Regions from separate parts of the Streptomyces sp. NPDC001508 genome, predicted to be linked through region 4. Evidence: riboswitches for the same ligand, from Rfam matches in the RefSeq annotation. Region 4 holds a riboswitch; each other region holds the start of a gene.
What was found. Region 4 has a riboswitch for cobalamin ahead of ABT245_RS17885 (ABC transporter substrate-binding protein). Riboswitches for the same ligand answer to the same signal wherever they lie in the genome.
Positions count from the first base shown of each region.

Region 1 (4,304 bases), on a different contig from region 4:
CAGGCGCTGCGCGACGCGATCATCACCCGCCTGCGCGCCAACCAGCACAACGACGGCGGCTGGAACTACAGCAAGGCCGAGGGCAACGCCACCCAGCTCGCCGCCGCCAGCGACATCGACATGACCGGCGCCGCGATGGCCGCCCTGTGCGTCTCCGGAGTCCCGAACACCGACACCGACAACGTGCAGGCCAAGGCGTTTCTCAAGAGCAAGCTGATCGCGAGCAGCGGCGCCTTCAACTCCCTGTTCGGCGTGAACACCGACTCCAACGGCTGGGCCGTCTCCGGCCTCAACGCCTGCGGCATCAACCCACAGACCGGCGACTTCCTCACCGCCCAGGGCAAGACCCCGGTCGACTTCCTCATCGCCCAGCAGTTCAACCCCGGCGGCGGCTTCAAGTACCTGCCCACCGACACCAGCCCCTCGGCCTACGCGTCCATCGACGGCCTGCGCGCGGTCGCCGGCGGCGGCTTCACCTCCACCCCGCCCCTACCGGCCACGGCGGGCGCCCCGCAATGGGTGAGCCAGGGATCCTTCACCTCCGGTACGGCGACGAAGCTGGCGCTGACCGTGGACGACGGCGCCGGAAACCTGAAAGTGTGCTCCGTCACGCTGACGCCGACCGGCTCGACCACCACCCTCGGCGCCGTCCTCGACGCCGCCGTGAGCGCGGCCACCCCGTCCGGCTGCGTCACCGCCGTGACGCCGTCCTCCGGCACCGGCACGATCACCTCCCTCAACGGCAAGGCCAACAGCGGCTCCAGCACCTGGAAGGCCAGCATCGACGGCGGGGCCTTCACCTCCGCCGCCAGGGGTACGACCGTGAACGTCGGCGACACGATCGCGGTGCGCTGGGGCGCCTGACAGTGACAGCGGGGCCGTAGGGTCGCGGCATGCGCATCGTCTCCCTGCTGCCCGCCGCGACCGACATCGTCGCCGAGCTGGGACTGTCCGCGCGGCTGGTCGGCCGTACCCACGAATGCGACTGGCCGCCGCACGAGATCGCGGCCGTCCCGGTGGTGACCGGGGCCGACCTCGACCAGGACAGACTCACCAGCCGGGAGATCTCCGACGCGGTGGGCGGCTCGGCACACTCCGGGTCCTCGCTCTACACCCTCGACACCCAGGCCCTCGCCGCCCTGCGCCCCGACGTGGTGGCGGCCGTGGGCGTGGGAACGGCCGAGGGGTTCGCGCCGCCGTTGGTGCCGTCGCAGTGGTGCGTGCCGCCGGTCGCGGTCGTCACGTCGTGCCCTTGGGTTCTGATCTTCCCCTTGAAGAGAAGCCCGTCCGGCCCCTGCACGGTGAGGGTCACCCGGACGGGAGCGTTCGTGTCCGCCGCGCTCTGGGCCTGGGCGACTGCCGGCACGGACGCGGCGAGTGCGAAACCGAGGGCGGTCGCGGTGATCAGGGTGCGGTGTGCGGATGTGCGGCGCAAGGCTGAGCCCTCCTGTAGACCATGACAGCGAGAAGCAGTTCACTGCGCACGCCGGGTATCCCGACTCACGGCCCCTGCGGGCCGCACACGGTTGCAGGTCAGCGCCGGACTCCCACCGGCTTTCCTCGGTCGCACGCATATGCACGAAGTGCCCCGCATACTATGGGCCGTTGGCGATGGCGCACCAGACCCTCATAGCCAGGGGTGAGGAGCACGGGCACGGAAGCGGCCGACGGTCGGCCCTTTTATGTACTGAGCCTCACAGTCGCACCAAGCCGGCCAACCGCCTTCAAGTCACGGAAGAGCCACTCATAGACAAGCGCAGTCGCCGGGCGAGATGCTCCCGTGAACAGCTCGCGATCTTCGTAGTAAGGCTGATGGAAGTTCTGGACCTGCACTCCGCACGCTCCCAGGTCGGCAAGGGCTTCCTCGCCGAACTCGCCCACCGTGGCGGTGCGGACGAAACCCTCGTCGCCGAGGTCGCCAACGCCAACACGGGCCTGGCCGCACACCAGCTGTACACGGCTGCCGGGGTCCCGCTCGGCAACCTGGGCGCGATAACCGCACGCGACGAGGCCCTCACCGTCCTGCGCGGGCCCCCGTCGCAGTCGACGTGATCTGCATCGACCGGGCGGGCACGATCGTGGGCCGCGGCGCGGTCCGCTGACGGACCTTACTTCCGTTGAGCCACCGTCCGCAGATACGCCCCGAGCCGGACTATGGCGGACGGGTTGCGGGGGCTTTCCACCAGGTCGACGTAGTCGAGGACGAAGATCCGCTTGTGCTTGACCGCGGAGACACCACGGAGGGGAGCGTACGACAGCAGGAACTTCCGCTTCTGCTCGGCGCTCACGTCGCCGTAGTCGCAGATGACGATGACGTCCGGGTTCCGCTCGACGACGCTCTCCCAGCCGACGGTGGTCCAGGAGTCGTCGGCATCGTGCATGACGTTGTTGCCGCCGGCCTTGCTGATGATCTCGTCGGGGGCGCCGTAACGGCCCGACGACAAAGGCTGGTCCTGGCCGCTGTCGTAGAGGAAGACCTTGGGCCGGTGGGTGGGCGCCTTCGCCTCGGTGGTGGCGACCTGCCTCTTGAAGTCGGCGATCAGCGTGGCCGCCTTCTTCTCGACGCCGAAGAGCTTGCCAAGGTTGGTGAGGTCGGCGTACAGGGCGTCCAAGGGCGGCATGATGCCGCGCGAGGTCTTGGTGCGGCCGTTGCGGCACGACTCGGTGAGGATGTACGTCGGGATGCCGAGCTTCTTCAGAGCCTTCGGGGTGAAGCCGCTGTCTTCGCGGAAGCCGTAGCTCCAGCCGGCGAAGACGAAGTCGGCACGGGCGTCGAGGACGTTCTCCTTGGTGAGCCGGTCCTTGGAGAGCCACTTGACCTTGTCGTACGCCTCCTTCCAGGGCACGTCAGTCAGGTCGCCCTCGTCGTCGGGCATGGCGAACCCGGCCATGCGGTTCTCCAGGCCGAGGGCGAACATCAGCTCGGTGATGCCGACGTCGTTGGTGACGACCCGCTGGGGGACCTTGTCGTACGTCACCTTCTTGCCGCAGTTGGTGAGCGTGACGGCGTGGGACTTCGCCTCCTTGGACGACTCGACACTGGCACCGCAGCCGGTTGCGGTGACGGTGGCTGCGAGGCAGAGGGCGGCGGCGGGCAACTTACGCATGGGAGTCCTTACTTGGCGGGCTGAAGCAGGTCGAACAGGAGCTGGACCGCGCCGGTCTCCGGGTGCCGCACCGGATGCGCGCGCACTCCGAACACCTCGGCGAGCAGGGCGGGTTGGAGTACGTCGTGCGGTGGTCCTGAGGCGGCGATCCGGCTACCGGCGATGACGTAGAGGACATCGCAGTGCGCGGCGGCCAGGTTGAGGTCGTGCAGGGCGGCGAGCACCGTCAGCCCGCTGTCGCGGACCAGGCAGAGCACGTCCAACTGGTGAGCGATGTCGAGGTGGTTGGTGGGTTCGTCGAGGACGAGGACGCGGGGTTGCTGGGCGAGGGCGCGGGCGATGAGGACGCGCTGTTTCTCGCCGCCGGACAGGGCGAGGAATCCGCGGTCGGCGAGGTGCGCCACGCCGGTGCGTTCCATGGCCGCAGCGCACACGGCACGGTCCTCGGCGGCCGTGCGGCCCTGGTGCGGCAGGCGTCCCATCGCCACCACTTCGGCGACGGTGAAGTCGAACTCGGCGGACGACTCCTGCGGCAGCGCGGCCAACTTCCGGGCGGCGGCCCGCGGTTCCATGGTGTGCAGGTCGTCCCCGTCGAGGCGTACGACTCCCCCGGCCGGGCGCAGTGCCCGGTACACACAGCGCAGCAGCGTCGACTTGCCGCTGCCGTTCGGACCGACGAGCCCGACGAACGCCCCGCTGTCCACAGCGAGCCGCACGTCCTCCACCAGCCGAATCCCGGACGCCTCGACCGTCACGTCCTCAATGTCGAGCCTCATCTGTCACCGGCCTCCGAACGCGTAGCCGCCGCGCCGCATCAGCAGCAGGAAAGCGGGGACTCCGACCACCGCGGTGATCACGCCGACCGGCAACTCCGCGGGCGCGAGCAGGAGCCGGGACAGGATGTCCGCCCACACCAGCAGCACGGCCCCGGCAAGGGGTGCCACCGCGAGCACCTTCCGGTGGTCGGCACCCACCAGCATCCGTACGACGTGCGGCACCATCAGCCCGACGAACCCGATGGCTCCACTGACCGCGACCACAGTCCCGGTCACCGCTGCCGTCACCAGGAACAGCTCCCTGCGCAGCCGGTCGGGTTGGACGCCGAGCGCGGCGGCCGTCTCGTCGCCCATGGCGAGCGCGTTGAGCGGCTCGGCCCGCCACCGCAGCCACGCCCACCCGGCGGCCACGGTCACCGCG
Region 1 covers NZ_JBEPAP010000020.1:99,456-103,759, reverse strand. The annotation lists gene ABT245_RS19990 (prenyltransferase/squalene oxidase repeat-containing protein) at 1-864, shown strand, start outside; partial or broken gene ABT245_RS19980 (DUF4430 domain-containing protein) at 1,139-1,435, opposite strand; cobalamin riboswitch at 1,469-1,601, opposite strand; partial or broken gene ABT245_RS19975 (cobalt-precorrin-5B (C(1))-methyltransferase) at 1,822-2,102, shown strand; gene ABT245_RS19970 (ABC transporter substrate-binding protein) at 2,109-3,107, opposite strand; gene ABT245_RS19965 (ABC transporter ATP-binding protein) at 3,116-3,883, opposite strand; gene ABT245_RS19960 (FecCD family ABC transporter permease) at 3,887-4,304, opposite strand, start outside.
Region 1: linked by a shared signal. The riboswitch ahead of ABT245_RS19980 (DUF4430 domain-containing protein) and the one ahead of ABT245_RS17885 (ABC transporter substrate-binding protein) in region 4 are both predicted to bind cobalamin.

Region 2 (4,304 bases), on a different contig from region 4:
CCACGATCCTGCCGCTGTACTCCCTGATGCTCGGCCTGCTCGGCCTGCTGGGTTTCATGGCGATCGCGGCCGGGGTCAAGGTCTCCAACGGCCAGCTGGCCATCCCCCAGCTGTTCGAGGACATGTTCCCCGACTGGTTCGCGGGCGTGGCGTTCGCGGCGATCGGCATCGGCGCCCTGGTGCCCGCGGCCATCATGTCCATCGCGGCCGCGAACCTGTTCACCCGCAACATCTACAAGGACTTCATCAATCCGCACGCGACGGCCCATCAGGAGACCCGGGTCTCCAAGATCGTGTCGCTGCTGGTGAAGGTGGGCGCGCTGGTCTTCGTCCTGACCATGGACAAGACGGTCGCCATCAACTTCCAGCTGCTGGGCGGCATCTGGATCCTGCAGACCTTCCCGGCCCTGGTCGGCGGCCTGTTCACCCGCTGGTTCCACCGCTGGGCGCTGCTCGCGGGCTGGGCGGTCGGCATGGTGTACGGCACGGTCGCCGCCTACGGGGTGGCCTCGCCGACGCAGAAGCACTTCGGCGGCTCGGCCGAGGAGATCCCCGGGATCGGTGAGATCGGCTACATCGGCATGACAGCGTTCGTGCTCAACCTCCTCGTCACCGTCGTCCTGACCTTCGTCCTGAAGGCCGTGAAGGCTCCCGAGGGCGTGGACGAGACAAGCCCGCAGGACTACACGGCCGACGCGGGCGACGCGGGCGTCCAGGTGGAGCTTCCGCCCGCGACGGCGGGCGCAGGGCGCTGAGAGCACGCCCCCACAGCGGGCGCAGGGCGCCCGCGCACGCCCCGCGACGGGCCGCCGAAGCCGAACCCCGGCGACGGCGGCCCGTTGACGTACGACACAACATCTGGGGGTGCCACCACGGCCCGGCACTAGATGTATGCTCATGCTCGCTGTCGCCGCAGGGGAATCCGGTGTGAATCCGGAACTGTCCCGCAACGGTGTACTCATGCGCGTATGCCCGCATACCCGCATGCAGGCTTCAGTCCGAGGACCTGCCGACGGCGCACCCGGCCGTCCGGCCCGGGTGCTCTGACGTCCGGGCCTCGTGGAATGGGCCGGTGGACGCGACGCCGTGCGCGCTCGTGTGCTGCCCCCTGCCCTCCGCAAGGCCCCGTGCCGAGCGAGGGAGAGCCCCACGTGACCATCGCGCCAGCCGACCCGGCTTCAGCCGCCCAGGCGACCGCGGCCCCGGTGGAGACCTACGGTCCCGGTGCCGCGCTGCTGCGGACCCTGACCGAGCTGACCGCCGACCTCCCCGACGCCGACCCCGGCCGGGTCGCCGCCGCTGCGCTGCGCGGCCGGTCCGCGCGGTCCGACGACGCTGCCGCCGCGGAGCTTCGGGAACTGGCCACCGAGGCGGCCGCCGGGCTGATCTCGGAGGATCCCGCCTACTCCCGGCTGGCCGCCCGGCTGCTGGCCCTCTCCATCCGCGCCGAGGCCGCCGCACAAGGCGTCACCTCGTTCACCGGGTCGATCGCCGTGGGGCACCGGGAAGGGCTCATCGCCGACCGCACCGCCGCCTTCGTACGACGGCACGCAGAGCGGCTGGACGCGCTGATCGACACCGCGGCGGACGACCGCTTCGGGTACTTCGGGCTGCGCACGCTGCACAGCCGCTATCTGCTCCGGCACCCCCTGACCCGCCACGTCATCGAGACGCCCCAGCACTTCCTGCTGCGCGTTGCCGCCGGCCTCGCCGACGGGGATGCCGACACCCTCCCCGCGAAGGACTCCGCGCACGCCGTGGACGAGGTCGCCGCGCTCTACCGGCTGATGAGCCGCCTCGACTACCTGCCCTCCTCCCCCACGCTGTTCAACTCCGGTACCCGCCACCCGCAGATGTCGTCCTGCTACCTCCTCGACTCCCCCAAGGACGAGCTGGACTCCCTCTACGACCGCTACCACCAGGTCGCCCGCCTCTCCAAGCACGCAGGCGGCATCGGCATCGCCTACTCCCGCATCCGCTCCCGCGGTTCGCTGATCCGCGGCACCAACGGGCACTCCAACGGCATCGTGCCGTTCCTGAAGACCCTCGACGCCTCCGTGGCCGCCGTGAACCAGGGCGGCCGGCGCAAGGGCGCCGCGGCGGTCTACCTGGAGACCTGGCACTCGGACATCGAAGAGTTCCTGGAGCTGCGCGACAACACCGGTGAGGACGCCCGCCGTACACACAACCTCAACCTCGCCCACTGGATCCCGGACGAGTTCATGCGCCGGGTCGACGCCGACGAGCAGTGGTCGCTGTTCTCCCCGTCGGACGTGCCGGAGCTGGTCGACCTGTGGGGCGCGGAGTTCGACGCCGCCTACCGCGCGGCGGAGGCGGCCGGGCTCGCGAAGAAGACCATCCCGGCCCGTGACCTCTACGGCCGCATGATGCGCACCCTCGCGCAGACCGGCAACGGCTGGATGACCTTCAAGGACGCGGCCAACCGCACCGCCAACCAGACGGCCGAGCCGGGCAGTGTCGTCCACTCCTCCAACCTCTGCACGGAGATCCTGGAGGTCACCGACGACGGCGAGACCGCGGTCTGCAACCTGGGCTCGGTCAACCTCGGCGCGTTCGTGAGCGGCGGGGGCGTCGACTGGGAGCGGCTGGACGAGACGGTCCGCACCGCCGTGACCTTCCTGGACCGGGTCGTCGACATCAACTTCTATCCGACCGAGCAGGCGGGCCGTTCCAACGCCAGGTGGCGGCCGGTGGGCCTCGGCGTGATGGGCCTGCAAGACGTCTTCTTCAAGCTGCGTCTGCCCTTCGACTCCCCCGAGGCGAAGGCCCTGTCCACCCGGATCGCCGAGCGCATCATGCTCGCCGCCTACGAGACGTCCGCCGACCTCGCCGAGCGCCCCCAAGCGCCTACGACAGGCTCCGGTGCAGGGGGGACCCCCATCGGCCCGCTGCCCGCCTGGGAGAAGACCCGTACCGCGCGGGGTGTCCTGCACCCCGACCACTACGGCGTCGAGTTCACCTGGCCCGAGCGCTGGGCGAAGCTGCGGGCGCGGATCGCGACGACCGGCCTGCGCAACAGCCTTCTGCTCGCCATCGCCCCCACCGCGACCATCGCGTCCATCGCCGGTGTCTACGAGTGCATCGAGCCCCAGGTCTCCAACCTCTTCAAGCGCGAGACGCTTTCCGGTGAGTTCCTCCAGGTCAACTCGTACCTGGTGCGGGACCTCAAGAAACTGGGCGTATGGGACGCCCGCACCCGCGAGGCGCTGCGCGACGCCAACGGCTCCGTACAGGGCCTCACATGGATCCCGGCGGATGTGCGCGCCCTGTACCGCACGGCGTGGGAGATCCCGCAGCGCGGCCTGATCGACATGGCCGCGGCCCGCACGCCCTACCTGGACCAGTCGCAGTCCCTGAACCTGTTCATGGAGACACCGACCATCGGCAAGCTCTCCTCGATGTACGCCTACGCCTGGAAGCAGGGCCTGAAGACGACGTACTACCTGCGCTCCCGCCCGGCGACCCGCATCGCACGCGCCGCTCAGGCGCAGCCCCGGGCCACCGTCCCCGTACAGCAGGCCGCAGACCCCGACGCCGTCGCCTGCTCCCTCGAGAACCCCGAGTCCTGCGAGGCCTGCCAGTAATGCCCACCCGTCACCCGACCACCACCCCTGGAGGACGGCGCCCCGCGCCGACAGCCATGACCACCCAGAACCTTCTCGATGCGGGCTTCGAGCTGACGCTGCGCCCCATGCGCTACCCCGACTTCTACGAGCGCTACCGGGACGCCATCAAGAACACCTGGACCGTGGAGGAGGTCGACCTCCACTCGGACGTCGCCGACCTCGCCCGGCTGACCCCCGCCGAACAGCACCTCATCGGCCGGCTGGTCGCGTTCTTCGCCACGGGCGACTCGATCGTCGCGAACAACCTGGTGCTGACCCTGTACAAGCACATCAACTCCCCCGAGGCGCGGCTGTATCTGAGCCGTCAGCTGTTCGAGGAGGCCGTGCACGTCCAGTTCTATCTGACGCTGCTGGACACCTATCTGCCCGACCCGGAGGACCGTACGGCGGCGTTCGCGGCGGTCGAGAACATCCCGTCCATCCGGGAGAAGGCCGAGTTCTGCTTCAGGTGGATGGACTCGGTCGAGAACCTGGACCGCCTGGAGTCGAAGGCCGACCGCCGGCGCTTCCTGCTCAACCTGATCTGCTTCGCCGCCTGCATCGAGGGCCTGTTCTTCTACGGCGCTTTCGCGTACGTCTACTGGTTCCGCAGCCGGGGCCTGCTGCACGGCCTGGCCACCGGCACCAACTGGGTGTTCCGTGACGAGACGATGCACA
Region 2 covers NZ_JBEPAP010000004.1:243,939-248,242, reverse strand. The annotation lists gene mctP (monocarboxylate uptake permease MctP) at 1-755, shown strand, start outside; cobalamin riboswitch at 857-1,028, shown strand; gene ABT245_RS06710 (ribonucleoside-diphosphate reductase subunit alpha) at 1,152-3,605, shown strand; gene ABT245_RS06705 (ribonucleotide-diphosphate reductase subunit beta) at 3,662-4,304, shown strand, end outside.
Region 2: linked by a shared signal. The riboswitch ahead of ABT245_RS06710 (ribonucleoside-diphosphate reductase subunit alpha) and the one ahead of ABT245_RS17885 (ABC transporter substrate-binding protein) in region 4 are both predicted to bind cobalamin.

Region 3 (4,304 bases), on a different contig from region 4:
TGCGGGTCTGGCCGGACTGGGTCTTCGCTCCGTTCAGGGCGAGGGCGGCGAAGACGGTGCCGTTGAAGTTGGCGGAGGGGCCGAAGTAGCCGGCCTCGGCGGTCTGCCAGTAGGCGTAGGTGTCGGCGATCAGGTTGCGGGAGGCGGAGACGCGGGCCGGGTCGATGCCGGCGGCGTAGGCGTTGAGCGTGGCGCGCTCGTAGTCGGTCACGACGGGGGAGGAGGAGGGCCAGCCGCTGGTGGAGAGCAGGTTGCGGTAGACGGCTCGGGCGTTCTTGCTGGTGTCGCCGCCCGGTGCGACGTCCACGGCGGCGGTCCCGGCCGCGGCGAAGGCGCTGAACGCCCACTCGTTGGACAGCCCCGATCCGGCGTACGAACCGTCTGCGGCCTGAAGGGACTTGAGGTAGGTGACGCCGTTCGTCTTCGAGGTGGCGATCTGGGCCGGGGTGGAGGTCGCCGCCGCGGGCAGCGTGGTCAGCGCGAAGGCGCCGAGGGCGGCGGCGACGGTGAGGGCGCAACGACGGGACATGGCCTGCTCCTTGGTGAAAAGGACGCCGGCCGAACCCTCCTGCGGTGGGTGGGGCCGCCGTCCGGGACGCGTGGATCGGCTTCCAAAGGTGCTGCGCCGCTTGGGCATTCGGGCTCGGGACGGCCCCCTGCCGTCCCACACCGCTGCGCGTCAGCCCCGGACTCCCACCGGGTTCCCCCACTCGGCAGTGCGGGACGGTACCCCAGGCGCCTGCCCGTCGCCAGCAGGCGTCCGGCCGACTCCAGGTGTGGCCTGTACCCCACCTTGACGGTGTCTGTGAACCATGTTCGAATCCGGCTGATACGCAAGAAGTTCCAGGGGAAGCCGGTCGAATCCCGGCGCTGACCCGCAACCGTAGGCCCGGCGAGTGCCGGGCGAGCCGGAATGCCTGGAGCGTGTTCTTCAGCAACAGACGCCGTCGCGGACTACGGCGTGGTGCGACCAGCCTTCCCCGGCACGGGCCTGCCTCGTGCGGCGGAGGCCCCTCAGCCACGTCTGTGCGCGTCTGCCACACAACGAGGGACCGTGGGTGGGGAACCAGAAGCGAAGAGACGGGCGGGCGGCGAGCAGCCCCAGAGCCCTGACAGCGATGGTGGCGTCGTGGCTGGCGGTGCTGGCCGCCTGCGTGACCTTCCTCACGACGACGCCCGCGAGCGCCGACCCTGTCGGCGACTGCACCGCCACCAAGGGCGCGATCGTCGCCGTCGACTTCGGCCCCTTCGGCGGCACCGTTCAGCGCGGCTGCGACACCACCCCGACCACCGGCTACGACCTGCTCCACGACGCCGGGTTCACCACCACCGGAACCGAGCACGACGGCCCCGGCTTCATCTGCCGCATCGGATACGGCTCCTTCAACTCCGGGACGCAGTACCCGACCGCGGACAAGGAGTCCTGCGTCCTGACCCCGCCCGCCACCGCGTACTGGTCCTACTGGACCGCCTCGCCCGGCCAGGACGACTGGACCTACAGCCAGTACGGCGCCATGGACCGCAAACTGGGGGACGGCGACGTCGACGCCTGGGCCTACGGCGGCACGGACATCGGCGGCAGCACGGGCAAGCCCACCTTCACCCCCGATGACGTCCGCGCGGGCGGGGACAGCACACCCGATCCCGGCGGCACGCCCACCGGGGGACCTGGCCAGATCGACACGAAGGCCGCCGTGGCCTGGCTCAAGGGCCGCCTCACCGACGGCGAGCGCGTCGTCGACGACGGCGCCGACACCCCCGACCACCTGCTGACGACGGAGACGGCCTACGCCCTTGCCGCCGTCGACGGCGACAGCACCGGACTCGACAAGGTCACCGCCTTCCTCGCCGCCCACACCGTCGACTACGCCTACCCGTCCGGCACCGGCCAGGCCCCCGACGCCACCGCAGCCGCCCGGCTCGCCCTCCTCGCCGAGAGCACCGAAGGCGACCCGCGCGCCTTCGGCGGCCACGACCTCGTCGGCGACCTGACCAAGAACGTGTGCGCGGCGGGCCCCGAGTCCGGCGAGCCCATCCCTGGCTGCACTGCCAAGGGCGACTTCCGCAACGCCGGCTACGCCGAGGGACAGGCCCTGTCCGTCCTGGCCCTGCTGCGTGCCGCGGTGACCCCGCCCGCCGAGACGGTCGACCGGCTCACCCAGCTCCAGTGCACCGACGGCGGCATCACCAGCATCCTCATCCGCCCCGGCGAGTATTGCGACGGCGACCCCGCCACCACCGGCCTGGTCGCCCTCGTCCTGCACCGGGCGGGCGGCCACGACGACACCGTCGCCAAGGCCCGCACCTACCTCACCACAGTGCAGCGCACGGACGGCTCCTTCCCCGGCTACACGGGCGCCACCACCGGCAGCGTGTACGCGACCGCCTACGCCGCCCAGGCACTGCACGCGCTCGGCAACACCGCCCGCGCGGAGGCGGCCGTCGGCTGGCTGTCCCGGCAGCAACTGACCGGCGGAGGCTTCGGGTTCGAAGAGGGCGCCACCGACCCGGCCCTCTACCCGACCCCGCCCGCCGTCCTCGCAGGCACCGGCACGAGCCTGGCCACCCTCACGACGAAGAAGACCGAACCCACCGATCCGCCGACGACCCCCACCTCCCCGCCGGCCACGCCCGCGCCGGGCATTGGCCCCGACCTGAAGAAGGGGGTTGCCTACCTCACCAGCGCGACCAACCTCAAGCAGGGCCTGTACTACACCTCCGGACCCGCCACCTCGCGGGCGGACTTCGGCCTCACCATCGACGGCGCCTACGCCCTGGCCGCCACCGGCCTGAACAACGCCAAGCTGCGCGGCATCGTCGACTTCCTCGACCAGAAGGGGAAGGACGGCGAGGGCCGCACCGTCAACGACTGGACGGGCGTCGGCACCGCCTACGCCGCCGGCGGTTCCCTCGGCAAGACCGCCCTGCTCGCCGAAGCCGTCGGCCGAAACCCGCGCGACTTCGCCGGGCGCGACCTGATCGCCGCGCTCGATGAGTCCGTATGCGCCAAGCCGAGCACCGCTCCGGACCGCTCCTGCGCGGCCAAGGGTGCCTACCGCTACGCGCCGTCGGTGTTCGCCCAGTCCCTCGCCGTCATGGCGCAGTTGAGGGCGGGGGAGAAGCCCGAGGAGGCGATCGCCTACCTGGAGAGCCTCCAGCAGGACACCGGTGCCTGGCCGAGCCTGATCCCCGCCACCGACGACTCCGACGTCGACTCCACCGCGATCGCCGCCATGGCCCTGGACCTGGCCGGCGGGCAGAAGGCGGAGGCCGCTGTCGACAGGGCCCTGGCGTGGATCGCGTCGAAGCAGCTGTCCGACGGCGGCTTTCCCGGGGCGGCCGGCAACTCCGTCAACTCGGCGGCCCTGGCCGTGCAGGGGCTGTCCCTCGACGGCGGGAAGTACGTCGACGAGATCGCCGGGGCGCGGAAGTTCCTCGCTTCCCAGCAGAACGCCGACGGCGGCTTCAACGTGGCGAAGGAGGGCCAGCGCGGCTCCGACCTGAGGGCCTCCACCCAGGCCGTGAGCGGCGCGACCGGAGTTTCCTTCGGCACGCTGGAGCGCAGTCTCACCGGCACCTCGCCGCAGCCGACGCCCAGCCCGAGCGGCAGTGCCCCCGACATCGTCACTCCCGGCGACACGGCAGGCGGCGCAGGCGGGCCCACCGCCGACGGCGTCAGCGGCGGCGGAGCGCTGGCCTCCACCGGCGTACAGATCGGGGCTCTCGCCGTGATCGCCGCGCTGCTGGTGCTCGCCGGGTGGCGCACGGCGGCCGTGGCCCGCCGCCGAGTGGATGCGGGGGGCGAGCGGTGACCGGTTTCCTCAAGACAGCGGCCCGTGCCGTAGCGGCTCTCGCTGTGACAGCCGCCGCCTTCGGCGCGACGACAGGTTCCGCGACGGCCGACCCGCAGGCGATGGGCCGCTGCACCACGACCTCCGGAGTGGTTCTCGCGGTCGACTTCAGTCACTGGGGCGGCCCGATCCTGCGCTCCTGTGGCACCACGCCGACCACCGGCTACGAACTCCTCAACCAGGGCGGCTGGCAGACCACCGGCACTGGACACGACGGCCCGGCGTTCATCTGCCGGATCGGCTACAGCGGCTACCAGAGCGGGAAGCAGTACCCGACCGCCGCGGAGGACGACTGCGTCCTCACCCCGCCCGCCTCCGCCTACTGGTCGTACTGGCACGCCGACCCAGGCGCCGGCGACTGGCGGTACAGCCAGCTGGGCGCCATGCTCTACAAGCCGAAGCCCGGCAGTGTCGACCTGTGGATCTTCGGTGCCACGAACGTCGAGGGCACGG
Region 3 covers NZ_JBEPAP010000020.1:103,765-108,068, forward strand. The annotation lists gene ABT245_RS19990 (prenyltransferase/squalene oxidase repeat-containing protein) at 1-529, opposite strand, end outside; cobalamin riboswitch at 802-936, shown strand; gene ABT245_RS19995 (prenyltransferase/squalene oxidase repeat-containing protein) at 1,119-3,812, shown strand; gene ABT245_RS20000 (hypothetical protein) at 3,809-4,304, shown strand, end outside.
Region 3: linked by a shared signal. The riboswitch ahead of ABT245_RS19995 (prenyltransferase/squalene oxidase repeat-containing protein) and the one ahead of ABT245_RS17885 (ABC transporter substrate-binding protein) in region 4 are both predicted to bind cobalamin.

Region 4 (4,304 bases):
GGCCAGGCCGCTCACCACCGGGTCCACGCCCGACCGCAGCAGCGCGCCCCACAGGGCCACCCCCAAGGCCGCGTCCACCCCGGTGAGCCGGACCCCGGCCGCGCGCAGCACGAGAAGCAGGGCGAGGATGCCGAGCGCGAGACCCAGCGCCAGGAGGCGGACCGTGCCGCTGTAGGCGAGGGCGATGACGACCAGCGCCACCAGGTCGTCGGTGACCGCGACGGTGAGCAGGAAGACACGCAGGCCGCCCGGCAGCCGGGAACCGAGCACGGCTAGCATGCCGAGGGCGAAGGCCGTGTCGGTGGACATGGCGGCGCCCCAGCCGTGCGCCGAGTCCAGTCCGGCGTTGAAGCCGAGGTAGATCGCGACCGGTACGAGCATGCCGCTGACCCCGGCGACCACCGAGAGCACCAGGCGGCGCCGCTCGCGCAGTTCCCCGACATCGACCTCGCGGCGGGCTTCCAGACCCACGACGAAGAAGAACAGCGTCATCAGACCGCTGTTCACCCACTCGCGCAGCTCCAGCGACACACCGGCCGAACCGATCGTCAGCGACATGTCCGTCCGCCACCACGACGCATAGCCGCCCGGGGAGACATTGGCCCAGACGAGGGCCGCGATCACCGCGCCGAGCAGCACGGCGGCGCTGCCGGTCTCGGTCCGCAGGAAGGCGCGCAGCGGGCTGCGCGGACCCGCGCCGCACGCGGTCTGTCCGGTCATGGGCGCGGCCCCGGACGGTGCGGGACCGGTCGGCTCTGGCGGCACCTCGTGCACCCGCATCCGATCAGTCGACGAAGACCCCGGCCGGGCCGATGGGCGAGGATCCGGCCGGGCGGGGGCGGCCGTCCTCCAGGACGGGCACGCGGCGCCGGCGGGCCGGGACGGAGCCGGATGCCCTCGGACGCGTGCCAGTTTGTCGCGTGCGTGCCAGTTTAGTGAGGGGGCGCCGCGTGGCCGGAAATCGACGGCGGCCTTCTCCTTGCGGGTGGGCAGAAGTTGCGTCGCTGTGCAACTCTGGAGGTGCCGGAAGCCCGGAGGGCCGGGTGCCCGTCGACCGAGGAGGAGGTGAGCGACATGGATCGCAGCAGCAGTAGTCCGGGCCGCGCAAGGCCCCGCAGCCCCATGTCCCCCCGCTCCTCGGGCACCCGGTAGCCTCCCGCCCCGCACGGCGGCTGCCATGCCCTCGACCTGCCCCGCCGCGACGGGGAAGGGGAGGTACCCATGGCGAACCCGACCACCTCCGACTTCGCCCTCCGCCTCGCCGTCGGCGTCGTCTCCTGCGCGGTGTCCGGTATCGGCTTCCTCGGCGCCGGGAGCGTTTGTGGTCTCGACACGGCCGCCACACGGCGGTGTTCGGCCGCCGCCGGTCGGCCGGGGCCGTACCTCTGCGTGAGGCCGAGCCAGCGCGGGCTACCGGTGCGGCGCGACGGCGAGGACACCAGCGCTGTGCACGCCCGCGCCCGCCGCAGCGGGCGCCCCCGCCTCCGCTTCGCTGTGCGCGCCCGCCTCCGCCGCACTGCGCACGCCCGCGTCGGCCGCGGCGGTGACCTCGCCCGCCGCCTGGAACGGCTCATCGTCCGGCTCTTCCCGGAGTCCGGAGTGCGGGACCTGTACCGGCACCCGGACCATGGCTCGCTCGGCACGGAAGGGAAGGCGACGGCGGCATGAACGACCTCGACACCCAGAGCGCACGACGCACCGTCCGCCGCGCCGCCCGGCGCCTCGCGGAGGACGCCCCCAAGCTCGTCGTCGGCTCCGCGGACGCGTACCGGACCGGCCTCGCCACCCGCGCCGCCGACCTGCGCCGGGCCGTGCTCGCGGCCTGGCTCACCGGCGTGCCCGAGCACGTCATAGCCGCCGACGGCGGCCTGTCCTCGGCCGTCGTGCACGAGTGGATCTGCGCCGGGAGCCCGCCCGCGGAACCCGCCGACGGACCGGGGTGAGGCGCGACGTCCCACCCGGGCCGAAGTGCCGGTGTCAGGAGGCGGCCCGGCACGCCGATGCCGGCATGGCCGGGGTGGCCGAGGCGGCTGAGGTGGCTGAGGTGGCCGACGCGGGCGCCCGGCCCGGGGATGGTCCCGGCCCGGGGACGGGGTCCGGTCCGGGAGACGGGGCCGGGTCCGGGCCGGCGGGCGATCTTGGTAGCCTGACCGGGCCAGTCGTGCCACATCCGAGGCCAGGGAATCCGGTGCGAATCCGGAACTGACGCGCAGCGGTGAGGGGGACGGGCAGGGCACACCAAGCCACTGGGAGGGGTTCGGACCGGCCGCGAGGCCGGTGCGGGGCCGTACCGGGAAGGCGCCCCGTCCGGACGAACTCGAGTCCGAAGACCTGCTGGCACCTCCGCGCCCGCGCGCGGAGGACGTCCGTAGGCCAGGCTCCGCGTACGAGCCCCGACACCCGAGGCATGCCCGTGCTCCGTTCCACGTTCCGTCCCACCCTGCTCCTGCTCACCCCCGCGCTGCTGCTGACCGCGTGCGGCGGCGCCGGCCGCTCCGCCCCGGACTCCGGCCGCTCCGCCGCCGGTTACCCCCGCACGATCGACAACTGCGGCCATCCGGTCACCCTGACGTCGGCCCCCGAACACGCCGTCTCCCTCAACCAGGGCAGCACCGAGATCCTGCTCTCCCTCGGCCTCGGGAACCGTCTCGCCGGCACCGCCACCTGGACCGACCCGGTGATGAAGGGCCTGGAGAAGGCCAACGCGTCCGTGCCCCGGCTCGCCGAGAACAACCCCTCCTTCGAGAAGGTGCTCGACGCCGAACCCGACTTCGTCACCGCCTCGTTCGTCTCGACCCTCGGCCAGGGCGGCGTCGCCACCCGCGAACAGTTCGAGAAGCTGGGCGTGCCCACGTACGTCTCCCCGTCCGACTGCGCCGCCGGCAAGGACAACGCCAGCGGCGGCGACGGCTCCCGCAGCGCCCCGCTCACCCTCGACACCGTGTACGGCGAGATACGCGACCTGGCCCGCGCGTTCGGCGTCGACGAACGCGGAGACCGGCTGATCGCACGCCTCAAGGAGCGGGTGCGGGCGGCCACCGACGGCCTCGACGCCTCCGGCGTCTCCCTCATGTACTGGTTCGCCAACTCCCAGTCGCCCTATCTGGCCGGCTGCTGCGGCGCCCCCGGCGTCATCACCCGGGCCGTCGGCGCCCGGAACGTGTTCGCCGACACCCACGACGAGTGGCCCCAGATCAACTGGGAGACCGTCGCCGACCGCGACCCGGACGTCATCGTGCTCGGCGACCTGACCCGCAGGTCCCAGACGGCCGAGACCGCCAAGGCCAAGATCCGTTTCCTGGAGACCGACCCCGCCACCCGCAATCTCACCGCCGTCAGGAAGAAGCGGTACATCCTGCTCAGCGGGCAGGCCATGAACCCCTCCATCCGCACGGTCGAGGGGATCGAACGGGTCGCCGCCGGACTGCGTCACCTCGGGCTCGCCAAGTGAACCTCCGCGCCTCGCTGTTGACCGCCGGCGGGCTGCTGGCGGTGACCGCTTCGGTGGCGTTCGCCGTGACCATCGGCCCCGCCGACATCTCCACGGCCGACGTCTGGGCCTGCGTCGCCGCCCATCTCGGCTTCGGCGACAGCACGTTGGCGCCGCTGCGGGACGGCATCGTATGGAACCTGCGCATGCCCCGCACCCTGCTGGCCGGCCTCTGCGGCGCGGGCCTCGCGGTGTGCGGAGCGGTCATGCAGTCCCTGCTGCGCAATCCGCTCGCCGACCCGTTCGTGCTCGGGGTGTCCTCCGGGGCGTCCACCGGCGCGGTCGCCGTGGTCGTGCTCGGGGTCGGCGGGGGAGCGGTGTCCCTGTCGGCGGGCGCGTTCGCCGGCGCCCTGCTGTCCTTCGGGCTCGTCCTCGTACTCGGCCACACCCTGGGCGGCGGCCCCGACCGGGTGGTGCTCTCCGGCGTGGCGGCCATGCAACTGTTCTCCGCGCTCACCTCGTTCACCGTCCTGACGTCGGCGGACGCGGAGACCACCCGAGGTGTGCTGTTCTGGCTGCTCGGCTCGCTGACCGGCGCCGGCTGGGGCGAGGTGCTGCTGTGCGCCGTCGTGCTCGCCGGCGTTCTCCTGGTCTGCCTCGGACACGCCCGCACCCTGGACGCGTTCGCGTTCGGTGAGGACGCCGCGGCGGCGCTCGGTGTGCGCGTCGCCCGCACCCGGCTGGTCCTGCTGTGCGCGACCGCGCTGCTGACCGCGACACTCGTCAGCTGCACCGGGGCGATCGGCTTCGTCGGCCTGGTGCTGCCGCACGCGGCCCGCGCGCTCACCGGTTCCGGCCACGCCCGGCTGCTGCC
Region 4 covers NZ_JBEPAP010000017.1:94,483-98,786, reverse strand. The annotation lists gene nhaA (Na+/H+ antiporter NhaA) at 1-720, opposite strand, end outside; gene ABT245_RS17895 (hypothetical protein) at 1,222-1,668, shown strand; gene ABT245_RS17890 (hypothetical protein) at 1,665-1,943, shown strand; cobalamin riboswitch at 2,140-2,353, shown strand; gene ABT245_RS17885 (ABC transporter substrate-binding protein) at 2,408-3,451, shown strand; gene ABT245_RS17880 (FecCD family ABC transporter permease) at 3,448-4,304, shown strand, end outside.